One region of the Mesorhizobium sp. WSM4815 genome, then DNA from elsewhere that is predicted to be linked to it. Evidence: predicted binding sites of a transcription regulator. Region 1 holds the regulator's gene; each other region holds the start of a gene.
What was found. Region 1 encodes PhoB, which activates phosphate uptake and scavenging genes when phosphate is short. Its sites were predicted from a motif close to TGTCATNNANCTGTCAT; they were not measured.
Positions count from the first base shown of each region.

Region 1 (4,211 bases):
TTCACCGGCGCAAGCCGCGAGCCGGAATTGGCCGGTGTCTGGGGCGCGGTCGTCGGATCGTTCCTGACCATGATCGTAACTCTCGCAATCGCCTTCCCGATCGGCGTTTCAGCGGCGATCTATCTTGAGGAATTTGCGCCCAAGAACCGGCTGACGACGATGATCGAAGTGAATATCAACAATCTGGCGGCGGTGCCTTCGATCGTCTTCGGCCTGCTTGGACTTGCCGTATTCCTGAATTTCTTCGGCATGCCGCGCTCAGCCCCGGTGGTCGGCGGCATGGTGCTGGCGCTAATGACCCTGCCGATCATCATTATCGCCTCGCGCGCTTCGCTGCGCGCCGTGCCGCCTTCGATCCGCGAGGCGGCGCTTGGCATCGGAGCGTCCAAGGTCCAGACCGTATTCCATCACGTCCTGCCGCTGGCGATGCCGGGCATCATGACCGGCACCATCCTCGGAATGGCGCATGCGCTGGGCGAAACCGCGCCGTTGCTGATGATCGGCATGGTCGCCTTCATCGTCGACATTCCCGGCGGCTTCACCGATCCCGCGACGATCCTGCCGGTGCAGATTTTCATGTGGGCGGATTTCCCGGAAGCGGGGTTCCAGCAGAAGACTTCGGCGGCGATTTTGATTTTGCTGGTGTTTTTGGTCATCATGAATGCCATCGCGGTGATACTGCGCAGGCGCTTCGAGCGGCGCTGGTAAGGAGTAGAGGATATGAACATCATGACGGAAGCCGGCGTCGAGCAGAAACTGAGCAGCGCAACCAACGCCCCTTCGATCAAGATGAAGGGCGAAAAGGTCTCTGTTCACTACGGCGAGAAGCGAGCTCTGTTCGACGTCGATCTCGATGTCCGCGAGCATCAGGTGACGGCGTTGATCGGCCCATCGGGCTGCGGCAAGTCGACGTTCCTGCGTTGCCTGAACCGAATGAACGACACCATCGATATCGCGCGGGTGAGCGGCAAGATCACGCTCGACGGCGAGGATGTCTACGACCCCAAAATCGATGTCGTCGAGCTGCGAGCTCGCGTCGGCATGGTATTCCAGAAGCCGAACCCGTTCCCGAAGTCGATCTACGAAAACGTCGCCTACGGTCCGCGCATCCACGGCCTGGCCAGGAGCAAGGCCGAGTTGGACGGCATCGTCGAATCGAGCCTGAAGAAGGCCGGCCTGTTCAACGAGGTCAAGGATCGCCTACTCGAGTCGGGAACCGGTCTGTCCGGCGGACAGCAGCAGCGTCTGTGCATTGCGCGCGCCATCGCCGTGTCGCCGGAAGTGATCCTGATGGACGAGCCCTGTTCGGCGCTCGATCCAATCGCCACCGCCCGCGTCGAGGAACTAATCGACGAACTGCGCCAGAATTATACGATCGTCATCGTCACCCATTCGATGCAGCAGGCGGCGCGCGTGTCGCAACGTACGGCGATGTTCCATCTCGGCTATCTGGTCGAGGAGGGCGCGACCGACAAGATGTTCACCAACCCCGACGACAAGCGCACCCAGGACTATATCACCGGCCGGTTCGGCTGAGCGGTCCGGCGAATTTCGAACACGAGGACAGCACCATGGGTGAACACACCGTCGCATCTTTCGACGAGGAACTGGAGCACATCGACCGGCTGATCCGCGACATGGACGAGCTCGCCGCCGCAATGGTCGCAGCCTCGATCCGCGCGTTGCTTGCGTCGGACAATGCGATGGCGCAGCGCGTCGTCTCGGACGACGCCATCATGGATGCGCGGCAGCGCGAACTCGACGACAGCGCCATCACGCTGATCGCCAAGCGGCAGCCGATGGCGCAGGATCTGCGCGCCGTGGTTGGCGCAATCCGCATGGCGGGCGATCTCGAGCGCATCGGCGACCTTGCCAAGAACATAGCCAAGCGGGTCAGCGCAGTCGGGCAGAGCGCGACGCCGCGGAATCTGTCGCACGGTATCGATGCGATGGCGGATCTCGTTCTTGTGCAGCTGCGCGGCGTGGTCGAGCACTATGTGTCGCGCGATGCCGGCGCGTTGAAGGAACTGCGCGCCGACGACCAGAAGATCGACGTGAAATACACGGCGGTTTTTCGCGAGCTCCTGACCTACATGATGGAGGATCCGCGCAACATCACCGCCTGCACGCACCTTCTGTTCTGCGCCAAGAATCTCGAGCGTATCGGCGATCACGTCACCAACATCGCCGAAAACGCCTACTTTGTCGTGACCGGGCAGCAATTGCCGGCGGATCGCCCGAAGCTCGACGAAACGACGATGTCGGCGCCGGCGACATGACAGGAGTGACCGGCCGATGATCGCGCCGCGCATCATGGTGGTGGAGGATGAAGAGCCGCTGGGCGTCCTCCTCCGTTATAATCTGGAATCCGAAGGCTATCAGGTCGAGGTGGTGACGCGCGGCGACGAGGCCGAAATCCGGCTGCAGGAAAACGTGCCCGATCTTTTGGTGCTCGACTGGATGGTGCCGGCGGTTTCCGGCATCGAGCTTTGCCGGCGCCTTCGGGTGCGCCCCGAAACCGAGCGGCTGCCGATCATCATGCTGACCGCGCGCGGCGAGGAGAGCGACCGGGTGCGCGGCCTTTCGACCGGAGCCGACGACTATCTGGTCAAGCCGTTCTCGACACCGGAATTCATGGCCAGGGTCAAGGCGCTGCTGCGCCGCGCCAAGCCGGAAGTGCTGTCCAGCGTGCTCAAGGTCGGCGACATCATGCTCGATCGTGAATCGCACCGGGTCTATCGCAAGAAGAGCGAGATCCGGCTCGGGCCGACCGAATTCCGGCTGCTCGAATTCATGATGCGCCACCCGGGCCGGGTCTTCTCGCGCAGCCAGTTGCTCGACAATGTCTGGGGCGAGACGATCTACATCGACGAGCGCACGGTGGACGTCCATGTCGGCCGGTTGCGCAAGGCGGTCAACAATGGTCGCATGCCCGATGTCATCCGCACCATCCGCGGCGCGGGCTATGCGATCAGGGAAGACTAGGGGATGTGCTGATATTCAGGTGATGCCGGCCTGCAAACGGCGGCTTCCTGCGCTTACCTACAGCGCCGCGCGCCCTGTTGGGCACGCAAAGGACGCTGTAGAACTTTGATTTTGCGCACGACCTTTCCGAAATCGATCTCGATTTCGGGGTCATGCGCGGGCTCACGTACCCAAAAGTACGCTCCGCTCCGGTTCTCGGAACCCACCATTCTCGACTCGGCCTGACCTGAATCTCAACACACCCCAAGTCACGACCCGGGAATCCCTGCCTTCGGATTCAAGCCACGTTCTTTCCGACCGAGCCGGCTCGTGCCTGGATGCTCGGCGCGAAAATCTCCTGGTCGACGAAGCTTAGCGCCCGCATGGCGCAGCCTTCGCGGATCAGCGGCAGCTCGTTCGGCTCGGTGTCGAAGGAAATCGAACCCGAATGCTGGCCGCCGGCGGTCTGGGCGATGGCCTCGCGCAGCGCCGGTTCGATCAGGTCGAAGGCGGCAGCGCTGGCGCCGACCATGGCCACCGGCGCCGGATCGATCAGCGCGAACAGGCTGCCGAGCCCGAAGCCGAGTGCCTCGCCGGCCTTGCGGTAGGCTTCGCGCTCCGGTCCGTCCGTCTCGCGCGCCCGGGCCGCCAGTGCCCGCATCTCGGCGTCGCTGACATCGGCGACCGGCTCGGCGTTCTCGCTCAATTGCCTTGCACTGCGCCAGATGGCGTAGTTGCCGGCATAAGCCTCGACGCAGCCGCGCCGCCCGCAGCGGCAAAGCGCGCCGCCCGGCCGATGGATCATGTGGCCGAATTCGCCGCCCGAGGAGTGGGTGCCGGTGAACAGCTCGCCCTTCAGCACCAGCCCCATACCGATGCCGTGCGAGAGCAGGATGGCGATGAAATCGTCGCGGTAGCGATCCGGGTGGCGCCAGCGCAGCGCCACGGCCATCATGTTGCAGTCGTTCTCCATGATGGCCGGGATGCCGAACTCGCGTTCCAGAATGTCAGCGAAGGCGATGTTCGTCTGCGGCGTGATCGGCGACCACAACATGGCGCGCGCGTGGGAATCGGTGATGCCCTGGATCGCCAGCGCGATGCGGGCGACGCTTTGGACATCGAGGTCGGGATCTTCGAGCCGGCGCCGGACGATGGCGACACATTCGCCGATCAGCGCGTCGCGCGACATGGTCAGCGTGTCCAGCCGGCGCTGTTCCTCGGCGACCACTTGTCCGGCATAATCAATG
Region 1 covers NZ_JBVVQS010000099.1:161,198-165,408, reverse strand. Annotated here, with positions in the region: gene pstA (phosphate ABC transporter permease PstA) at 1-708, shown strand, start outside; gene pstB (phosphate ABC transporter ATP-binding protein PstB) at 721-1,536, shown strand; gene phoU (phosphate signaling complex protein PhoU) at 1,572-2,279, shown strand; gene phoB (phosphate regulon transcriptional regulator PhoB) at 2,296-2,985, shown strand; gene AC0L2B_RS23960 (ROK family protein) at 3,263-4,211, opposite strand, start outside.

Region 2 (4,211 bases), on a different contig from region 1:
TTTGGTGATGGCGACGACCGACGGCCGCACCGGCATATCGGGCTTGAAGTCAGGCCAGCGGGTCGATAGGTCCTCATAGTAGGAGGGACGGCCAAAAGCCTCCCAGTCCTCGCCGCCATCGGCCGGATGCTGGACCGCGACGAAGGCGGTCTGGTCGTCGGGCGTGAACAGCGGGCCGCAGAGTTCGGCGCCGATCGGCACGCGGAAGAATAGCTTCGAGGTCGCCCGCGCCTCGCCTTCGGTGTCGACCGCCCACAGGCCATCGGTGCGGCCGGTCGCCTTCGGACCCTGGCCATCGGTCGAGACCCAGAGCCGGCCGGCCGCATCGATGGCGCAATTGTCCGGCATGCCGAACCAGCCATTGGCGGTCGTTGCAGTCGAGAAAGTAGCGCCGACTTCGGCCACCGAGGGATCGCCGCATTTCAACATGATTTCCCACTTGCCCTTGGTGGCAGTGAAATCGCCACCGTCCTCAACAATCTCGACGATGTGGCCGAAGGCGTTTTCGGCGCGCGGGTTGGCGGCGTCGACCTGCTCCGTCTTGCGCTTCGAATTGTTGGTCAGCATGACGTAGACCTTGCCGGTCGTCGGGTGGGGCTGAATATCCTCGGGGCGGTCCATCTTGGTGGCGCCGAGAAGATCGGCGGCAAGCCTTGTCCCGATCAGCACGTCGGCCTGGCTGGCAAAGCCGTTCTCGGCGGTCAACGGACCCTGGCCGTGAACGAGCGGCAGCCATTCCAGGGTACCGTCCTCGGCGAATTTGGCGACGTAGAGCGTGCCGTCGTCGAGAAGATCCATGTTGGCGGCGCGGTCCTCGGCGTTGAACTTGCCGGCCGTGACGAATTTGTATGCATAGTCGAAACGCTCGTCGTCACCTTGGTAGAACACCACACGGCCATCCTTGGCGACGATCGATTCAGCGCCCTCATGCTTGAAACGGCCCATGGCAGTGCGCTTCCGCGGCACCGAGGTCGGATCGTTGACGTCGACCTCAACGATCCAGCCGAAGCGATTCGGCTCGTTCGGCTCCTTGCCGATATCGAAGCGGTCGTAATGCGCAGCCCATTCATAGGAGCCGTCGGGAATCCCCAGGCGCTTGTAGTTGGCGGCTTCCTTGTGACCTTCCTGCAGCTCGCCCGAGAAATAGCCGTGTATGTTTTCCTCGGCCATGATGTAGGTGCCCCAGGGCGTGACGCCGCCGGCACAGTTGTTGACGCTGCCGAAGACCTTCGTGCCGGTCGGATCGGCACTGGTCTTGACCCGGTCGTGGCCGGCGACGGGGCCGGACAGCGCCATCTCGGTGTTGGCGGTGATGCGGCGATTGAGCTTGCCGTCGCGCACCACCTGCCATTTGCCTGATACCTTGCGAATTTCGACGATGGTGCCGCCATGCGCGGCTATCTCGATATCGACCTGTTCCTTGCTCAGTGGGGCCTGCTTGGCCTCGCCATCGACGATGCTGACAAGGCCCGGGAACATCAGATGCGGATTGGTGTACTCGTGGTTGACCACCAGCAGGCCGTGCTCGGCCGAGCCGTCTATCGGGAGATAGCCGACATAGTCGTTGTTGTAGCCAAACTGTCTTTCCTGGGCCTGCGCCGACTGTTTTGTCGGATCAAATTCCGGCGAATCGGCAAACAGCGGATCGCCCCAGCGCAACAGCACGTCGGCGTCGTAGCCGGCAGCGACATGGTGCTTGTCGTCGACGCCTGCCTCGACCTCGTCGAAACTGAAGACCGAGCCGCCGCCGGCGCGGGCATCGTCGGCGAGGATCAGCGCGAGCGGGCTGACGGTGGCGGCGATGGCGGTTGCCGCGAGGGATCCCTGCAGAAAACCACGGCGCGAGAATCGCGCGGCGATGATTTCGCCCATCGTCTGGTTGTCAGTGGGATTGGTTCCTGGCCCATCGTTTTCCTCGAGCAGGCTGGTGGGGAAATGGGCGTCGGGGCGATGTTCAGTCATGGGGGCGTGCCTCTGGCTCTTTGGGATGGCTGGAGCGTGTTGCTTGACTGACCGCGTATCGCCAGCAGATCACAGTTTGATGACGTTGCCGACTAATTTCCAGCCCGATTTCATGTCTTTGATCAGGCCGCTTGACCGCGACCGACGCTTCCGAAACAAGATCTGCGGCAGGCGCGCAAGCACTGCGTCGGGAGGAACAAAAAAGTGAGTTTCTGGGGACTGGGGCAGCTCGGCATTTCGACAGTGATCTTCCTGCTGGCGGCGACGGCGGCCAAGCAATGGGGGCTGGCGCCGAGCCTCGGCAAGATCGTTCTGACTCTGGCGCTCTATTCAGCGGGCAATCTGATCATGCTGAGGCTGATCCGTGAATTCGGCATGTCGGTGTCGTTCAGCCTGTCGGCGGTGATCCAACTGGTGTCGGTGAACGTGGTGGCACTGGTGTTCTTCGGCGAGCGCGTCAATTCGTTGCAGGCGACCGGCATCGTGCTCGCCGTCGCAGCGGTGGCGCTGATCACGCTCGGACCCTATCTGCAAAAACTGTAGTTGCGCATGACCCCGAAAATCGGAAACGATTTCGGAAAGGATCATGCGCCAAATCAAAGTGCTACAGCGTCCTTTGCGCGTCCAAAAGGACGCGCGGCGCTGTAAGACGGTTGGCCCGATGAAGAATACCGCAAACAAGCTGCTCAACTGGATCGAATTCCCGGTGCTTTTGGCCGGACTGGTCATCGCCGGCGGGCTGTGGGGGTTCGAGGAACTGATGGAGGTGGCGCGGGACACCACGCCGCACGCCTTCGACACGGAAATCATGCTCGCCTTCCGTGAAGCGGGCCAGCCAGACAATCCGATCGGACCGCCATGGCTGGAAGGGGCGATGCGCGACATTACCAGCCTCGGCAGCGCCATCGTGCTCGGGCTGATCACAGTGGCGGTGATCGTCTATCTGCTGCTGATCCACAAGCCGGGAGCAGCGTTTCTGGTCTTGGTCGCGGTGGCGGGCGGGCAGGCCCTGTCGAGCACGCTGAAGCTCGGAATCGATCGGCCGCGCCCCGACCTGGTCTCGCATCTCGCCGACGTGGCGACGCTTTCGTTTCCAAGCGGCCATGCGATGCTGTCGGCGGTGACATATTTGACGCTGGGCAGCATGGCGTCGCGTTTCCTGCCTGGGCGAACGACCAAGATCTATGTGCTGGCACTTGCCGTGCTGACAGCACTGCTCGTCGGCATCAGCCGCGTCTATCTCGGCGTTCATTGGCCATCGGACGTGCTGGCCGGCTGGTGCGCCGGCTTCGCCTGGGCGATGCTGTGCTGGCTGGTCGCATGGGCGTTCCAGCGATGGCGCGGGCAGACCGCCGGCGCCTGAACCGCCCGTTCCGAACGACGCTGCGCCAATTCTCCTCTAAGTTGCGGCGGCTGGGGCGTGCTGGCCCAGCGGGCGCGCAGGCTCGCCAAGATGCAAACGGCCTGGTGTGCACATGTCTGACATGTGCATGATGATGCTTGAACCATCACAATGATAGTATTATACATGGAATGCAGACTCAGACGGGGGTTTTTAGCCAATGATCACTGCCGCGCAGATGCGCGCCGCAAGGGCTCTGGCCGGCATCGATCAGAAGACGCTCGCCGAGCGCGCCGGGGTTTCGCTTCCAACCATTCAGCGCATGGAAGCGAGCGACGGCGTGGTCAGGGGCGTGGTCGATACGCTGATGAAGGTCATCCAGGCCCTCGACCGGGCCGGCGTGGAGCTGATCGGCGAGAACCAGGCCAGCGAGCGCGGCGGCAGGGGGGTGCGCCTCAAGCCGGTCGTGCCGCAGAACCCGCCAGGCTGAGCCGAAATAGAGTCGCGACGGCGACCGCCGACAGTCCTGCCGACGATCCCGCCGCCTGCTTGGTTTTATGCGTGGCCGCTGTGCACTTTTTGGCGGCATGCATCAGGAGCGGAAGGCAGTCCATGGATCGAACCCAGCGGGCAATTCATCAACCGGCGCAGCCGACATTTTCCGAACTGTTCACGCCGAAGCTGGCGACGGTGCTGCGCGAAGGCTACACATCAGAGCACTTCAAGGCCGATGCCATCGCCGGACTGACCGTGGCCATTGTGGCGCTGCCGCTGTCGATGGCGATCGCGATCGCATCGGGCGTGTCTCCGGAGCGCGGGCTCTACACTTCCATCATTGGCGGTTTCCTCGTCTCGGCTCTGGGCGGCAGCCGTTTCCAGATCGGCGGGCCGGCGGGCGCCTTTATCG
Region 2 covers NZ_JBVVQS010000102.1:50,138-54,348, reverse strand. Annotated here, with positions in the region: gene AC0L2B_RS29020 (PhoX family protein) at 1-1,962, opposite strand, end outside; gene AC0L2B_RS29015 (hypothetical protein) at 2,167-2,505, shown strand; gene AC0L2B_RS29010 (phosphatase PAP2 family protein) at 2,624-3,325, shown strand; gene AC0L2B_RS29005 (helix-turn-helix domain-containing protein) at 3,525-3,794, shown strand; gene AC0L2B_RS29000 (SulP family inorganic anion transporter) at 3,917-4,211, shown strand, end outside.
Region 2: the regulator PhoB is predicted to act here: its motif matches at 2,031-2,047, upstream of AC0L2B_RS29020 (PhoX family protein).

Region 3 (4,211 bases), on a different contig from region 1:
GTGGGCGAGCAGTTCCATCGGGAAGCCGATTTCCTGCTTGATCTCGCCCTTGTCGTCGACGCGCAGGATGGCGTGCGGGACGAGCTTTGCCGGATCGCCTTCATTGGCCAGCCAGAAGCCGCCTTCACCGTCGGCGACAAGACCCTCGATGTCGATCTTCTGTGCAGGATGGCCATCACGCGTGACGATGGTCTTGCCGGTGATCAGCGCCGGCGTCTGGGTGGCATCGATCTCGAAGATCGAGGGCGCGTTGGCGTAGAAAGAGTCCGAGGCAGCGAACAGCTTGCCGGCAGTGTCGCCGGCCGCGAGCGCCGAAAGCGCGCCCCAGCCGAGCGGCGTGCCGTCTGCCGTGGGCTTTGCCGTGATCATCGGGTAAGTGGCGGGACCCTCGGAGCGCTCGTAGATCATCACGTGCGAGCGGGCGAGCCCGTCCTCGACCAGGTCGGCCTCGTTGGCGGTGACCAGGAGATTGCGCGACGGGATCGCGACCAGGCCCTCCGGACCGATGCCGGACGGCAGGATCTGGACAAACCCTGGCTCCGCACCGGTGTCCTTGTAGACGCCGACAACGGAGCCACGCTCCGAAGCGACGAACAGCAGCCTGTCCTCGCCGAACGTGCCGGTCTCGAGACCTTCCGGCTCGACGCCCTTCTTGTTGCGGTCGTCGGGATAATGGCCGGCATTGGCGACCTGGTACTCGAAGGACGAACCGGATTCGTAGAGCACCTCGCCCTTCTTGCTGAAGATCGTGAAACCGCGCGAGCCGCCCTTGTAGTCGCCTTCGTTGGCGACGGCGAGGCGGTCATTGTCGAGCCATTTCACGGCGTCGGGCTCGCGCGCGACATTTTCGATCTTGCCATCGAAGGACAAGGCGCCGTTCTTCCTGGTGTCGATCTTGTCCAGCGTGGCGGAGCCTGCGGAGAAGTGGGTGACGATCGCAGCGGTTTCGGCGTTGACGATGGCGATGTGGTTGTTTTCCTGCAGCGTGACCGCGATCTCGCCGGCCTCGTTGAAGGCAACGAATTCCGGCTCGGGATCTTCCCCAGCGACTTCGGCAATGCCCGCCAGATTGACGGTCTTCATCGTCGCGCAATCAGGCTGGCCTTCGGCAAGCGTGAAAATCCTAAGGTCGCCCGCCGGCATCTGCGGAATTTCTCCGTCGTTCAGATCCTCGTCGCGCTCGTTCTCGATGGCGATGGCCAAAAACTTGCCGTCCTTGCTGAACGCCAGCGAGTCCGGTTGGCCGCCGAGGTCGCAAGTGCTTTCGATCGCCTTGGAGGCAAGATCGATAACGCTGAGGTTGCCCGAAGGCCTGGCTTTGCTTTCCGACGTGTTGACACCGGCCAGAACCTTGCCGCCGATGACCACAACCGAGGTCGGCTCGCCTGCTATCTTGACGATGCCGCCGGCCTTGGCCGCCTTGGGATCGGCGATGTCGATGAAGCCGACCGCACCGAGCGGGCTATCGGAATAAACCAGCGTCATGCCATCTTCGCTCGCCGTGATGATCTCGGACGAAGTCGGCGTGGTCCTCTCGACATCCGCAGGCAGGTTACCGGCGACTGCGAAGCTCGCGACCCGGTTGAACATCATGTCGGCATGGGCCGGCAGCGAAACCGAGGCAGCAAGCGCTGCCGTCAGGACGAAAAGCGCGGAATGGCGGGGCACGGGTGGCGTCTCCTGTTCGAATGGAAGCCACCTGATTGCGGGAACGACATTTCAATGCGATGACGGATCGATGACACTTCCGCGACAGGCGGCCAGGTCCGTCAATATTCACCTCATGCTGGCCTGCGAATGGGCGCTTTCCTCGGCCGCCTACTCCGCCTCGGCCACCATCTGCCGCCCGCCAGCCCAGTTCCGCCAGGCTCTCTCGTCGCCGTGGAAGACGTTGAGGTCGATGCGGCCCCTCACCCCATGCGACAGGCCGGAGCCGGAATACTGCCAGAACACCCATTTGCGGCCGGGATAGACCTTTGACGGGTGCTGTGCCACCGCGCGCAGCCAGAATGGATAGTCCAGAAATGCGCCTCTGAGATTGTCGCGGTAGAAATCAGGCGCGGTGTAGATGATGGCCCGCTGGCCGTAGTGGCGCTCGAGCTTGTCCATGAACACCTGCATCTTCTCCAGCACCTTTTGCCGCGACGGCCGCCGCTTGCAGCTGGATTCGCCGTTCCACTCGACATCGATCACCGGCGGCAAGGCGCCCTCGACCCTCGGCACGTTGCGGATGAACCAGTCAGCCTGCTCACCAGCGGTGCGGCACCAGTAGAAGAAGTGATAGGCGCCGCGTTTGAGGCCGGCGGCGTCGGCATTGCGCCAGTTCTTCCTGAACATCGGGTCGAGATGATCGCCGCCGTCGGTCGCCTTGATGTAGGCGAAGTTCGCGCCCTGCGCGCGCAGCTTGCCCCAGTTCACGTTGCCTTGCCAGCGCGAGACGTCGACGCCGTGAACGGCGAGGTGTCTGGGCGATACCCTGCCGAAATTGATCGGCTTGGCGTCACGGAACCGATAGCGCTGGACCGGCACGGCGAGCATCGGTGCTGCCCGTGCCAGCCGCTTCGGCGCCACCAAGGCAATCGGCTCGACGGGTGGCTCGATGCTTTCGGCAGGCTCCGGAGTGGCCATCGCCACAGTCTGCTCCGTCGCCTCCTCCGGCGCGAAGTCGGGTTCGACATCGGCAGCGCCGACCGACGCCACCGGCGCGGGCGGCCGCACAACCGAACTGGTCGTCTCGCTGGACGGCACTTGCAGCGCGTCGACGCCGGACGTGGACGTGCAGCCGGCAAGGCAAAGTGACGCGATCGAGAAGATGACGACGCCTGATAACCGCATCTGGACCTGTACGCAGAACACAACAGACCGAGGGCAAGACAACGCCGCCGGACAAACCAGTCCGGATTACTAACAAGAAATTACCAACAAAGTTTGAATCAAATTGTTAGGGCAGAGGGGCTGGGCAAGGCGCTCGCTCTATCACCGTAGCGGTGAGAGCCTGGAAACGCTGCAGGACCGAGAGGGCGCGAAGGATCGCGACGCCAGCAGGTCGCTGCCTAGCCGCACAACCATAGATTGTGACAGCTCTCGGCTACCATATGAGCGGGCGGGACGGAGCGGTCGGTGCCAAGGCGATCAGAGTTGGGGCGATCGGTGACGGGATTGACCGGCGCATCATCATCCCGGCGAACCTTTTCTTCGAGCAGCGAGCGAAGCTCGGCCGGCTGCACGCGGTCACGCTCCATCACCAGCTTGACCATCGGATCGCTCAAAAGCTCATCCAGGGTGTTAATTCTGTCGTTCATCCGTCGCCTCCTTCGACTGCCGACCCGCAGGCAATAGATAGGCGGCAATGATGGCTCGCCAATGACGCTTTGCCGACTATCTCGTGTCCCGGACGAAAAAATTTGGGCACGCCTTGTGCTTGATTTCGCCTGCGCTTCGGTTCGCCTGTGCTTCAGTTCGCATGTACTTCAATTCGCCTGTGCTTCAATTCGGCGGTGGGGCGCCTTCATATTGCGGCAGTCCGTCGTCGAGCTGTACCCAGGGCTGCTTCGAGGCGGTCCAGATATGCATTTGTGGCTTGAACACTGAAGGATCGTCGAGCGAGCCGGAGGTGACGCCGATGATGCCGGCGGAATCGCGCCGGGAAAACAGCGTCGTGCCGCAGCGCGAGCAAAAGCCACGCTTGAGATCGGGCGAGGAATTCACCGTCGCCACCGGCCCGTCGATGGTCACGTCGTCGATGCGGAACAGCACGCGGGCGTTGAAGGCCGCGCCCAGCGCCTTCTGGCAAAGCCGGCAATGGCAGACGCGCTCGTTGATCGGCGCGGCCTCAGTGCGGTAGCGCACCGCCCCGCACAGGCAGCCACCCTGATATTTCGCCATTGCCTGAGCCCTCTTTCTGAAGATTGGCAGAAGCTAGCTGCCGGGATAGGAGCGTCAATTGAAAAGCTTTGATGGCGCCATCTTTCGGCGTGATGCGGCAGGCGGGACTTGCGATCAGGCGCGATGCGCAACGAGCGGCGCCGGCCATCTCGCGGGAGACGGCCGGCAGGCACTTGTCAGGCGATCAGTTCGTTTCGCTGATGACCTCGTCCCAGGTCTTGACCTTGGTCTCGCCATTGAGGAAGGGCAGCGTGACTGCCGTCAGTTCCGGCGCGAAAAACACGTCGTAGTGGGTGCGGTTCGGCAGGATGGCCAGGCGGTTCTGC
Region 3 covers NZ_JBVVQS010000098.1:303,348-307,558, reverse strand. Annotated here, with positions in the region: gene AC0L2B_RS22640 (esterase-like activity of phytase family protein) at 1-1,668, opposite strand, end outside; gene AC0L2B_RS22635 (glycoside hydrolase family 25 protein) at 1,819-2,835, opposite strand; gene AC0L2B_RS22630 (hypothetical protein) at 3,054-3,302, opposite strand; gene AC0L2B_RS22625 (GFA family protein) at 3,487-3,885, opposite strand; gene AC0L2B_RS22620 (alpha/beta fold hydrolase) at 4,070-4,211, opposite strand, start outside.
Region 3: the regulator PhoB is predicted to act here: its motif matches at 1,728-1,744, upstream of AC0L2B_RS22640 (esterase-like activity of phytase family protein).

Region 4 (4,211 bases), on a different contig from region 1:
CCACCTCGCTCGCGGAAATGCCTCCCGAAATCGCTCAACAGTCATTCGGTCATAAGGAAAGTTCGCCAAGGCACCGGCGTGTCTTGGTTCTGCAGCGCAGGCTGATGCTTGGATTCCTCCACGGTCGTGCCGTCAATAGTGTTGGATTCGCAGAGAAGCGTCCCGCCGGGCCTAATGGTTCACTCGCGAGTCACAACGCGACTGGCCGAGCTGTCGCCCGGCAGCGGGCAAGCATTTACCTGCCTTCGACGGAGTTAAGGCAAGAGTCTTGAAAACTTCCGCACCTTGAACGGTACACGCCTAGGTCAGGCGAATAGGGAGAAGGCGCCGGTCATGGCCATGGTGCAGCGGCCGACCGACGTCACGCCCGGCGCTCCGGCCGGTGACGCACGTGCCGCGGTCGTGACGGGTCTTTCGTTGCATGCGGCCGAACGTGCGATTGAAACACAGATCGAAACCACGCGCATTTGATGAGTGATGAGGCGAAGGCATTCATGGCCATAGGCGAGAGTTTGCCAAGCATGAGACCGTGAAGCGTTCCAGCAACGAATATGTTCGCGACACTGTTCACGTCAATTCGGTGGAGGGTTTCAATTCCCGGGTCCGGCGGACGATCGCCGGAGTCTTTCACCAGATCAGCCCGCAACATGCCGACTTGTATTTCCATGAAATCGGCTTTTCTGGTCCCAGCGCGTCGTGTCTGGAAGCGCCGTTCGGAAAACTCGGCACGGCCGGGAAATCATGCGAACTCTCTGGTCACGGGTCCCGCCAGCGCTGCAACTGCCAACTGTCTTTCGCGCCGCCACGGGACGTCAGATGCGCCGAAGCCCCGATGGCGGCATCACCGTCAAATCGGCCGTAGCTGTCTTTGGTTGATAAAGGCCGCGTGTCTGCGGGAACAGTTCTTGTTCCGATCCCTACTCCATTCCAGCTGCTGTGATGGAGCTCTTGACCTGGGCCTTCGACTACAGTCAGTCCTCATTGTTCCGATCGGCGTTTGCCGCTAACGCCTGAAGAAGCTGGCTTGTGTTGTCGATTGAGAACTGAACCCGCTCACTTGCCCAGACTGACTCCGAATACGCGATCGGCACCCCTTTCATGTCGACGTCGACCTTGTTCAGGACGACAATCGGATGCGATTTGGGCTGGACCAGGAGTCGCGCTTCCTCACCTGTCGGCATGCGAACCATGATATTGGTCTTGAGACGGATATAGTCGGCTATGCCGTAGTCCTCCGCCAGCACCTGGGTTGCACCGCGGTGACCGCGGCGTGCCTTGCCGATTCCGGGGAACCGCCTCACTGGGTAATAGATATTGGAGAAGCTGATGACTTCGTCATCCGCGTAGCCTTGGCGGAGGACTCTGTACACGCGCTCGCTCGACGGGAGACGCAAGGCTTCACTCACTTGTGGAGGCGCGGCAATCTCCTCTTCGCGAAGCGTCCGCCCGAAGGGTTCGCGACCTTGTTCGAGCAGATTCTGGGAAAACCGCGTGCGCTCTGACAAACGATAGCTGAGCCGGCTGGTGTCCTGGAGAAAGGTTCCCCGACCATGCTCAACCCGCACGAGCCCCCGGTTTTCCAGCTGAGAAATCGCCCTCCGCACACTATGACGCCCCACTCCAAAGCGCCGCATGAGCTCAGCCTCTGTGGGCAATTGCATTTCGGCGGAAAATCGCCCCGCCTCAATGTCTGCCGCTAACTCCTGCTCAACTATCTGCCATTGGCCGCGCGTCAGCTTGCTCTCCATTCTCGCTTCCATTCACGTCTTATGTCATCGGGCTGATACAACATATGTCCATATTATCCGCCTGACTGGAAAAGTCATTCGAATTCCAAGCTTCGCCGACACCTCATGGCGCTTCGAAGCCAAAGCCGAGTATCATACTTGTCACATGGCTGACACCTCCAGGCGATATTTCTTCATTCGGATGATAATGCATAACATCCGAATGAAGAACGATATGCTCACAGGAGGCGAATGCAGATGAACTTCAATCGTCGTAATCTTCTGGGTGCCATTGTGGGCACGCTGACTCTTTCCATGGCTGGAACCTGTGCATTTGCGCAAGATGGTTGGGACGGCGTCGAACAGCTGAATATCGGCGTCATCCCAAGCGAGAGCGATGGCGCGCTGATGGAGCGCTTCGGGGTACTTGCAACCTATCTCGAAGGGAAGCTCGGCGTGCCGGTGCGCATTCGCCAGGCCACCGACTACGCGGGCGTCATCGAAGCCCTGCGCAGTGGTCAGATCGAATTTGCCCGTTTCGGGCCGGCATCCTATGCGCAAGCGTGGCGCGTTACGAACGGCACCGTGGAGCCGCTCATCAAAGAAGTGAATGTCGACGGCAATTTTGGCTACCATTCGACCATTGTCGTGAATGCGGATAGCCCCTACCGGACAATCGATGACCTGCAAGGTAAGGTCGTTGCTTTTGCGGACCCGAATTCCACCTCCGGATATCTCGCTGCGTCCTTTTTCCTAACGGAGGAAGGCAAGGATCCAAACACGTTCTTCAAGGAGACGATATTTGCCGGCGGCCATGAGCAAGGGATTCTTGCAATGCTCAACGGCACCGTCGATGCGGCAATCACAGGCTGGACTGCGGAAGACGTTCATAAATGCAACGAGATGTCCGGCAAGGGAATGATCGAGGAAGGCGCGTGCCGATTTATCTGGAAGTCGCCGATCCTGCCGAACAGTCTCTGGGCCGCGCATGGCGATATTCCCGATTCTCTCAAAAACGCGTTTTCGGAGGCGATGATCGAACTCAGAACCGCCGCGCCGGATATCTGGAAAGAGTTCACCGACAATGACCCGCTCGGTGGCTATGTGAAGGCGGACCACGCGGATTACGAACCGATCATCCGCATGATCGAGGCGAATCAGCGCAATCGCCGCTCGAATTGACCGGCAACCCGGTTGGCCACCCGTGATCGAGGTTGACGTGTCTGCCCTGCACTCACGCGCTGTCGCTGATTTTGAACGCCTCCGAACCGAGCGGAGGCGTTCTGATCGATGGAGAATGTTCGCCGGCACTGCGCTCTTTGCTTGTGCGATAGCGGGTGCGGCGGTCGTTGGAGAAATCGACCTCGACAAGCTTGCGAGCGGATTTCCAGCTTTCTTCGACTACGTTGCACGAACGCTGCCTGCCATCAGTATTTCGAGCCCGGCAAACGACATTGCCGACTGGTATTGGAATCTGGGCACTTGGCTGAAGCTTATCCTCGACACCGCCCTGATTGCTTTTCTCGGAACCTTGACGGGCGTTGTCGGAGCGACCCTCCTGTGTTTCTTCGCCGCTCGCAATCTCACCCCTTCGCCTACGGTCGCATTCGTGTCGCGGCGCATGCTTGAAATCATGCGCACAATCCCCGATCTCGTATATGCGCTGATTTTCGTTTTCTCCTTCGGCCTTGGCCCGCTGCCGGGCGTCCTCGCGCTTTCCCTGCATTCGGCTGGCGCTCTCGGAAAGCTCTTTTGCGAGGCATGCGAGAACATCAGTCAGCGACCACTGGAGGGCGTGCGGGCATCAGGCGGCAATTGGTTGCACGTGGTACGCTTCGGCGTTCTGCCGCAGGTCCTGCCGAATTTTGCAAGCTACGCCCTGCTGCGATTCGAGATTAACATCCGCGCGGCTTCAGTTCTCGGGCTGGTCGGCGCCGGCGGCATCGGCCAGGAACTCTATTTTGCAATCCGGCAGTTCATCTACACCGACATCAGCGCCATCGTCCTGCTCATCATCGCAACGGTCGTTGCGACCGACATTCTCTGCGAAGCGGTCCGCACGCGTCTGATCGGAAGAGGCCTCTCCCATGGCTGATGCACTTGACGTCAAAGCGAGGATGCTTCGTTCGCGCTATCCGGAGGCTTTCGTCCCCCCGCTTTCCGCACGTCTTCTGACTTGGCTGGGGTTGGGTGCGCTGAGTGCTCTTGTCATTTTCAGCGTCATCTATCTAGGCCTCTCCGCAACGCAATTCTGGGATGGTCTTGGAAAGCTCGGCTTCCTGCTCGGTGCATTCCTCCCACCAAGTCATGGCGGGAACCTCGGGACATTCCTCCACGCTGCGTTGGAGACGCTTGCCATGGCCTTCCTTGGTACGCTCCTGGCGGCCATAGCGGCAGTTCCACTTGGCTTTCTCGGCGCACGCAACGTCGTCGCCAACCGTTTGCTGCATTTCATGACGCGGCGGGGGTTCGATATCTTTCGCG
Region 4 covers NZ_JBVVQS010000088.1:11,429-15,639, reverse strand. Annotated here, with positions in the region: partial or broken gene AC0L2B_RS10965 (IS1595 family transposase) at 319-876, shown strand; gene phnF (phosphonate metabolism transcriptional regulator PhnF) at 972-1,748, opposite strand; gene phnD (phosphonate ABC transporter substrate-binding protein) at 1,980-2,909, shown strand; gene phnE (phosphonate ABC transporter, permease protein PhnE) at 2,932-3,822, shown strand; gene phnE (phosphonate ABC transporter, permease protein PhnE) at 3,815-4,211, shown strand, end outside.
Region 4: the regulator PhoB is predicted to act here: its motif matches at 1,771-1,787, upstream of phnF (phosphonate metabolism transcriptional regulator PhnF).